DNA from 2 places in the Arthrobacter sp. AG367 genome. Region 1 is predicted to be linked to the other one. Evidence: riboswitches for the same ligand, from Rfam matches in the RefSeq annotation. Region 1 holds a riboswitch; the other holds the start of a gene.
What was found. Region 1 has a riboswitch for S-adenosylmethionine ahead of FB478_RS17740 (cobalamin-independent methionine synthase II family protein). Riboswitches for the same ligand answer to the same signal wherever they lie in the genome.
Positions count from the first base shown of each region.

Region 2: another riboswitch for S-adenosylmethionine. It lies ahead of FB478_RS10605 (bifunctional o-acetylhomoserine/o-acetylserine sulfhydrylase); the one in region 1 lies ahead of FB478_RS17740 (cobalamin-independent methionine synthase II family protein).

Region 1 covers NZ_VIVE01000008.1:88,848-93,329, reverse strand. Annotated here, with positions in the region: gene FB478_RS17750 (adenylosuccinate synthase) at 1-118, opposite strand, end outside; gene FB478_RS17745 (M14 family zinc carboxypeptidase) at 359-1,444, opposite strand; SAM riboswitch class I at 1,629-1,732, shown strand; gene FB478_RS17740 (cobalamin-independent methionine synthase II family protein) at 1,746-2,954, shown strand; gene FB478_RS17735 (uracil-DNA glycosylase) at 3,156-3,785, shown strand; gene FB478_RS21180 (hypothetical protein) at 3,798-3,938, opposite strand; gene FB478_RS17730 (DUF3151 domain-containing protein) at 4,134-4,482, opposite strand, start outside.
Region 2 covers NZ_VIVE01000003.1:169,164-173,645, reverse strand. Annotated here, with positions in the region: gene FB478_RS10620 (CPBP family intramembrane glutamic endopeptidase) at 1-203, shown strand, start outside; gene FB478_RS10615 (HNH endonuclease signature motif containing protein) at 249-1,934, opposite strand; gene FB478_RS10610 (VOC family protein) at 2,124-2,756, opposite strand; SAM riboswitch class IV at 2,982-3,096, shown strand; gene FB478_RS10605 (bifunctional o-acetylhomoserine/o-acetylserine sulfhydrylase) at 3,140-4,462, shown strand.

The sequences.
Region 1 (4,482 bases):
CGGCATTGTTGCCGCCATTGGGCTTGACGACGTAGTCAACACGGCCGCCCAAAAGGTCGGTGGCCTTGCCTTTTCCTTCGTCGCCCCACTGGGCTCCTACGATCACAATTGCTGGCATGGGATCCTCCCCCATTCGTTCGGGCTGCCCGGGTCCAGCCATCTGGTGGCGGGCCCATGCAGCGCCGTTCATGAGAATGCCCCGAACATACCGGCCTTCGCACAGCCGCAGCACGGCACAGCGAAGCAAGAGTTCCGGGGCTCTTACCACCCAAGTTTAGCCGATGGGGCACTTTGTCCACTGTTGTGGCCCGCCGCGGCCCTTTCGCGCAAATATGGGCCGCGGCGGGCGCCGGGCCTCCTACTCGTCCTCGGCCTCCCCCGAGGGCCGGGACGTCTGCTCGGCGAGCGTGTCCCAGAAGGAGGTGTCGGCGTCGGCAATGGATCCATCCGCGATGGCCGCGGCGGTGGAGGCCAGCGTGGTGACCGTCTGCTTGATCAGGTAACCATTGCTCCGCTGCCCCAGCGCGTAACCATCCAGGTAGTGGTCCGACATGCCGCGCATCTCGAAAAGCAGGGTGGCAATGCCGTATTCCACGGAGATGCCGTTGCGGCTGATGGTCTCGGCGCTCCCGCCCTGGTACCTGCCCAGGTGGCCCCAGCCGGTGGAGTCAACGTTGTTGAAGACAACGGCGCCGAGCCGCTTTGATTTCTCGACGACGGCGGGGTCGGCGTTCGGGGTGGTGGGGTACAGGATGGAGCCGGAAACCAGCTTGCCGTCGCGCTCGGCGCGGGTGCCCTGGTGGTGCAGGTCGATCATGTAGTCAATGCGGTACTGGCGCATCACGTTGTTGTGCAGCGCCTGGGTCTCCGGCTGGACCTTGGCCACATGGTCCCGGTTCAGGTCCACGCCTTCCGCGTTGTAGCGGGTGAGGTGGCGGTCCCCCTTGGCAAGGTAGTCGTCCAGGGAGAAGTTGACATCCCCCATGGCACCGTCCGCGTTGAGCATGGGCACGATGAGGATGTTCACGCCGTCCAGGATGCCTGCCGACTTGCCCGTGCCCAGGTGCTTGACGAACTCGAGGGCACCCTCGGTGGTGAGCTGTTCATTGCCGTGCTGCTGGGTCAAATACAGGATGGTGGGCTTGGCCGGGTCCGATATGTACTTGACCAGGTGGATGTCGCGGCCTTTGACGGTCTGGCCGATGACCTCCAGCTCCATGGCGGGCTGGCGCGCATCCTGGTCCTTCAGGAACGAGACCATCTGGTCGTAGGTGGCCAGCTTCGACGTGGTGATCTGGCCGTTGCCGTCGTAGGAAGGCCCTTCGCCTACGGCGCCGGCCAAGGGCGCCGGACCTGCTGCGACGGCGAGCGCGAGGGCTCCGCTAACGGCAAGGGTCCTGAGGGATTTCGTCACAGTTACCTCTTTCGAGTGCTCGGGTGGCATCCGCCGCTCCGTCGCAGCGGAGGCATGTGACATTCACACAACCAAGCTTAACGAAACCTGTCAATATGCTGGACAAACGCTGTAAGTACGTTCCGGTCCTGCCGCCGGCGGCCGGCCGGACATGCCCACGACATAAAGCGGTGCGGATTTGCGCGGCTCCACGCGCGTCGATTTATCTGAGAGTGGACCATCCGGAGCGGCCGAGAGACCTGGCTCAATGACGCCGCAGCAACCACGTCCCGGCAGACTCCTGCCGGCCGAAGGTGCTACTGCCAGGACCGATGGAAAGGAAGATTCCAGCATGTCCCAGAACACCGACCATATCCGCGTGACCCACGCCGGTTCATTGCCCCGCACCCCTGAACTCATTGCGGCCAACGCCGCCAAGGAAGCCGACGGCATCACGCCGGAATTCCTGGAACTCCTCGAAGCCTCCGTAGTGGACGTGGTGCAGCGCCAGAAGGACCTTGGCATCGACATCCCCAACGACGGCGAGTACGGGCACACCATGTCCAGCTCGGTGGATTACGGGGCGTGGTGGAATTACTCCTTCGCCCGGCTCGGGGGCCTTGAGCCAACCACCGTGGACCGCTGGGCCGAGTCCGGCGTCCGCCGCTCGTCCCCCGGCAACGTTGTCCTGACCTCGTTCCCGGACCGGCGCGACCGGCAGGCCTTCAACGAGGCCTACAGCGATCCCGCATCCGGCATCCTCACCCACCGCAAGAGCGTTGCCCAGCCCAAGATCGCCGGACCGCTGACCTACACGGGCCAGGACCTGGTGGCCTCGGACATCCGGAACCTGAAGACCGGGCTCGCCGCCGCAGGCCTCACGGATGGCTTCGTGGCCTCCCTCTCCCCCGGCTCATGCGCGCGGGTAGCCAACGACTACTACAAGAACGACGAGGAACTCGTCTACGCCTGCGCTGATGCCATGCGGGAGGAATACAAGGCCATCATCGAGGCCGGCCTTACGGTGCAGCTCGATGATCCGTCCCTGGCCGAAAGCTGGGACCAGATCAATCCCGAGCCATCCCTGGACGATTACCTGAAGTTCATCCAGCTGCGCGTCGAAGCGACCAACTGGGCGCTGCGCGGCCTGCCGCAGGAACAGATCCGGCTGCACGTGTGCTGGGGATCCTGGCACGGCCCACACACCACGGACATCCCGTTCGCCGACATCATCGGCTCTGTGCTTCAGGTCAACGCCGGCGCCTATTCCTTTGAAGCGGCAAACGTCCGCCACGAACACGAATGGCGGGTGTGGGAGGACACAAAGCTCCCCGAGGGCAGGGTGATCATCCCGGGCGTTGTTTCGCATGCCACCAATGTGGTGGAGCACCCGGACCTGGTGGCGGACCGGATCGTCCGCTTTGCGGACCTCGTGGGCCGCGGGAACGTCATTGCCTCCACCGACTGTGGCCTGGGCGGCAGGGTGCACCCGCAGATCGCCTTCGCCAAGCTGGAGGCACTGGGTGAGGGTGCCCGCCGCGCCTCGAAGCGCCTCTTCTAGCCGCTCCCGCACCGACGCGCCGGCTGTGCCTTCCATCACCGGAAGGGGCGGCCGGCGTTTCGCTTGCCTGGGCTTGCTAAACTGGAGTAGGCCGACCAGGAGTTGGTCCACCCCAATCAACCGCCACTGATGTGCCGTGCCGCCGTGCGCCCATGTCCGTGGCGGCAGCAACGCCAATCCCCGCAGGAGATCCAGCACTTCATGACAGCCCTGGCACCCGAAACATTCCACGAACAGCTCATGAGCCGCCGCTACGAACCCAGCGTTGCCGCCGTCAACGAACTGTGTGATTCCCTGCAGGAGGCCAAGCCCGGAACCGTGGTGCCCTACGTGGACCCCATGCACGACGTGGAGGAATGCCGCATCATCAGCCTGTTCTCCAACATCGGCGAGGTGGATCCGTCCGGGTTCATCACCCCCGGCGACCAGGACGCTGTTACCCGCATGCTGGGGATCCAGTGGAAGCTTGGCCTGCGCCCGGAGTTCGTCATGCCGTGGAACGTCCGCCCTTGGCACGTCCCGGGCGAACCCAACGGCAAGTTCACTCCGGACCAGATCCAGTCAGGCCTGAAGCCCCTGCTGAAGTTCCTGGCCCTGGTCCCCCGCGCCTCGGTGATCGTGGCGCATGGCACCGAAGCCAACCGCCTGGCCAACCTGCTGTTGAAGACCGAGGTGCCCCTCCTCTGGCGCCGCGGCCTGAAGACCTACAAGGTCCGCTCGCTGAGCGGCCGCGCCTTCGCCGGTTCCCCGGCCCGCCAGGAGGAGTACCTGGAGGACATGCGCACTGCCTATGCAGACGCCATGGCCCGCACGGGTATTGCCAAACCTTAAGTCCTGCGCCGCTCAGCCTGTGGCATCGGACTCGGTAAACGAAATTCCCGGTGCCGATTCGTCTTCGGCTTCAACCCAGGTGGTGAAGTCGGCGTACGACATCCACGAGTAGTAGTCACAGAACCTGAGACGCGCTTTCTCCTGCTTTCCCACGCTTCGCGCAGCTCCTCCTTTCTTCCCCTGGCCCTTCGATTCTTTTAACCGAAATGAGGGACGGCGCATTCCAGGCCGGATACGACGGCGGGCGGTCACCTTCTCATTGAAAGGTGACCGCCCGCCGTCGTTCCCAGCCCGAACCCCTCCCTGGCACTCTGCACCAGGAAACAGTGCGGGCGTGGGCCCAGGGAGTTATTCGCCCTCGATGGCTGCCTTTGCCGTGGGGTCGGAATCGTTCAGGAACTTCTCGATCCGCTCCGGCTCTTCAGCCTCGCCGATGGCCGACGAGGCCCGGCCCAGGGAGTAGAGGGCCCGCAGGAACCCGCGGTTTGGCTCATGCTCCCAGGGGATGGGCCCCACGCCGCGCCAGCCGTTGCGGCGCAGCGCATCCAGTCCGCGGTGGTAACCCACCCGGGCATAGGCGTAGGAGTCGATGGTGCGGCCTTCCGTCCACGCCTCCTCAGCCAGGACGGCCCACAGGAGCGAGGACGTTGGGTGCTTCGCCACCAGGTCCAGGGCCTCCTGGCCGGCCTCAAGCTGC
Region 2 (4,482 bases), on a different contig from region 1:
CGGCGAGCTCCGTGCTGCGCGGCAGCTACCACCTCTACCAAGGCTTTGGTCCCTTCATTGGCAACGCCGTGATGGGCGTGGTCTTTGCCTGGCTGTACACCCGGACCCGCCGGGTCATGCCACTGGTCATCGCCCACGCCCTGCTGGATATCGTGGCCTTCGTTGGCTTCAGCCTGTTCGGCAAAGCCATGGGGTTGGGGTAGGACCCGGGACACCAGCCTTGGCGACTCCAGCCATGCTTGTTGCTGTCACATCAGCGTCAGCAGCAACGGCCAGTCTGCTTGTGGGTCTGGTGGTAACACGAAGGGTTTCGCGTAGAAGTCGTCCCAGAGGGCATCAGCAGCGCAAAGGTCCTCCGGGTCCAGCAGGTTGTCGCCGTCGGGTTCCTCCATTTCAAGCTCCTCCACTTCCGGATCCATTTCGGATTCCTCCATTTCCGGATCCGGCCAGGCTGGAACGGCGGCAAGCGGCACTACTCCTGGCGGCCAGTGGGTTGGTTGGGGGTCTTGGTGTTCGGGGTTGTAGTGGCGGCCGGTGGGTGAGGTCCAGCCGGGCGGTCCGTGTTCCGTCGCGGGATCCGGGTTCCAGGTGCGGGCGTGCTTCAAACGGTGATGTTTGGGGCATAGCTGCGCCAGGTTCCGGATGTCTGTTCTGCCGCCGTGTTCCCAGGCGGTGAGGTGGTCGGTGTGGTTGTCGGGGGTGTGGTTGGTGCAGCCGGGAAAGGTGCATTTTCGGTCCCGCATGCGGATCCATTGTTTGATGGTTTCGGGGAGCCGGTAGCGGGTGCGTCCGATCTCCAGGGGTGCCCCGTCGCGGGGGTCGACCAGGACGCGGTAGAACGACTCCGCCCCGTCCGCGACAAGCCTCCGTGCCATCGACGCCGGGATGGGGCCCGGGCCGTCCAGCGCCGCCGGCTCATCGGTCAGGCCGAGCAGCGAGAACACCGGCACGGTGACCAGGACATCGGCCCGCGGGGTGGGGACCTTGCCAACATCACCAGTGCTCCCTGTGCCGGAAACGCTGCCTGCGCCCGTTCCCGCAGCATCACCAGTAGCCCGTGCAGCCCCACCCACAGCAGCCTCACCCGTGGCCGTGGTGTTTCCGGTGCCGAGGAGGAGTGCTGCTGCGATGTCGGGGCGGAGTTGGGTGAGGGTGCGGGTTTCGGTGGGGCCTTGGAGGCCGCGGGCGGTGGCGGTGGTGCGGTTCCAGATGGCGCAGGCGGTGTCGCCGGGGAGGTAGAGCGAGAGCCAGGCCATGCCGTCGCGGTCGGGGGTGTATTCCATCCGCCGGTCCGCGACGCCTTTGGCGTGGCGTTTTTCGAGGGTTTCGGGGTGGTGGCGTTCCCGCCAGGCGCGGACCTTGGCGCGGAACCGGGCAGGGACGAGTTCACCGGGCGCGGCGCCGCGGGCGGGGTTGGGGGCGTCGGGGTCGAAGAAGTGCGCCACCAAGGCAGCAGCCCCGTCGGGGGTGAGCCCCTCGGTTTCATCGGCGACAATCCTGGCATGCTGCCACGACAGGTCACCGGCTGACAGGGCGCCCAGGAGCGGCGGCAGGGAACACACCCGGCGGGATTGTTCCACCAAAGCACCCGCCGCCCCAGAACTCACTGTCAGGACTCCGGCGATCTCCTCCACCGCGGACATCTCCGAAAACATGCGCTCATCCACCGGGGCGTCGGGGGCAAGCAGTGCCTGCTGGATCTCGACCGCTTCTGCCGCGTCCAGGGCTTTCACCGCGGCGAGCTGAGCCTCGACCCGGGAGACTGCCTCCAGCCGTTCCAGCCGGAGTTCATACCGCCGCTGCAGCACATCGACATCAGCACCAACACCGGTCCCGGCGGCAAGGAAATGATCCTCACGGTCCAGCGCATCGAGGGCAGCAACAGAGGCAGAAACACCCTCCAACACCACCCCAACACCCGTGCCGATTCCCATATCCACATCATCCAGCGAGGCACCGACATTCAGACCTGGATCGCAGCGATGTAGGAAGCAGCCACTTAAATGAATTCGGCCGCCATCGGGTAGTGACGCCGTTGTCACCACCTGATGGCGGCCGAAGCTGATCCGGGTACTGGCCCGGCGAACCCCCTCCCGGACATTCCGGGAGGCTGGGGTGGAGCGTCAGATGGTGACGGCTCCGTTGGCGGTTTCAAACGTGACCGACAGGATGCCCGGAGTTCCGTGCGGGGCGACCCACTCCACCGCAACGTCCTCAAGCGGCTTCTCCACCGGTTCACCCAGCCACTCGGTCACGCGGGACGCGGAGCCGGCGATGGTCAGGCAGCTCATCTTAAGGTTGCTGGGGTAGGCGTTGGACGGGTGCAGTGCCGGGTCGCCTTCCCACTTGAGCATGTACGGCACCTGGGGATCGGCGATAAGGCCAAGGATGCCAATCTGTTTCCAGACCAGCTCCCGGCCGTCCGGGAACTTGCGGTTGCCGTTCACCGCGGCGCGGCCAAGGCGTGCCTCGAACGGGGCGAGGTCGTCCACTTCGACGCACCAGCCCATCCAGCCGCCACCGGCCGCGGAACGGGCACGCACGGCCTGTCCGAACGGTGCCTTGTCCGAAGCCGGGTGGTCCAGGACCTCTACGACTTCCAGGTACTTGTGCCCGGCGAGCGGGATGATCATATTCCGGGTTCCGAACCGGGGGTGCACCCCGCCCTTCACTGCCTCAACGCCGAGGGCAGATGAAATACGTTCGGTAGTGGCCGCGAGGCCATCTTGTTCACAGGCGTAAGAGACGTGATCCATGCGCATGGCAACATCTTGGCACTTTGTGATCCGGCTCTCAGCTAAGGGTACCCTTACTGGAAAGGCGGCCGGGAAAAGGGCCGGGAACATGGGCAAGAAGGACGACGGCGGCGTCCCCGGCCGGGTGCGGGGCGGCCCACCTGTGGCGGCTCGAAAGCCATGCAGGGCGACCTTGTTCGTCACAATGCTGTCCACGGCGACTACCCCGTTCCTAGACTGGGCGCAGGTCATGAGCGCCAGCGCCAAGCCCCGGCTCGCTGGCCGGCAACCCTCCACCCGCGGTGGGGTGCCCCGGGTGAGGACCTGGCTGTCCGGCAAGAGCCGGAAGCAAGCGCGGCCCGTACTGCCCCACGCATTCCGGGCCCATGTCATAGGAGACTGAGATGTCCAACGGATGGTCTTTCGAAACCCGCCAGATCCATGCAGGCCAGGAGCCCGACAGTGCCACCGGAGCCCGCGCGCTCCCCATTTACCAGACCACGTCCTTCGTGTTCCCCAGCGCCGAAAGCGCAGCCAACCGCTTTGCCCTCGCCGAACTTGCGCCCATCTACACCCGGATTGGCAACCCCACCCAGGATGCCGTCGAACAGCGGATCGCCAGCCTTGAGGGAGGCCTGGCCGCTTTGCTGCTGAGCTCGGGCCAGGCCGCCGAGACGTTCGCGGTGCTGAACATTGCGGAGGCGGGGGACCATATTGTGGCGAGCCCCAGCCTTTATGGCGGAACGTACAACCTGTTCGCCCACACCCTGAAGAAGTTCGGCATCTCGGTCACCTTCGTCCAGGATCCCGACAACCTGGACCAGTGGCGCGACGCCATCCAGCCGAACACCAAGCTCTTTTTCGGTGAAGTGGTGTCCAATCCCCGCCAGGACGTCCTGGACATCGAAGGCATCTCCGAGGTGGCCCACCAGGCAGGCGTGCCACTGATCGTGGACAACACCCTGTCCACGCCCTACCTGATCCGCCCACTGGAGTGGGGTGCGGACATCGTGATCCACTCCGCCACCAAATACCTGGGCGGCCACGGCTCCGCAATTGCCGGCGTGATCGTGGACTCCGGCAAATTCGACTTCGGCAAGGACCCTGAACGGTTCCCCGGCTTCAACACCCCGGACCCCACCTACAACGGCCTGGTCTACGCCCGCGACCTAGGCGCCGACGGTGCGCTGGGTGCCAACCTCTCCTACATCCTCAAGGCCCGCGTCCAGCTGCTGCGCGACCTTGGCTCGGCGGTTTCCCCCTTCAACGCCTTCCTGATCTCCCAGGGCCTGGAGACGCTGAGCCTGCGGGTGGAACGCCACGTTGCCAACGCCACGGAAGTGGCGCGCTGGCTGGAAGGAAGGGACGACGTCGAATCCGTCGCCTACGCCGGGTTGCCCTCCAGCCCCTGGTACGAGCGTGGCCGCAAGTACGGGCCCAAGGGAACGGGCGCCGTCGTGGCCTTCAACCTTGCCGGCGGAGCGGAGGCGGGCAAGCGCTTCGTCGACGCCCTGGAGCTGCACTCCCACGTGGCAAACATCGGCGACGTCCGCTCCCTGGTCATCCACCCGGCGTCGACCACCCACAGCCAGCTCTCGCCGGAGCAGCAAGCGGTGGCCGGGGTGAATCCGGGACTGGTCCGGCTCTCTGTTGGCCTGGAGCACATCGATGACATCCTGGCCGACCTGGAAGCGGGTTTCCGCGCTGCCAAAGGCGCCCAGAGCTAAAAGCGCGCCAGGGCTGAGGC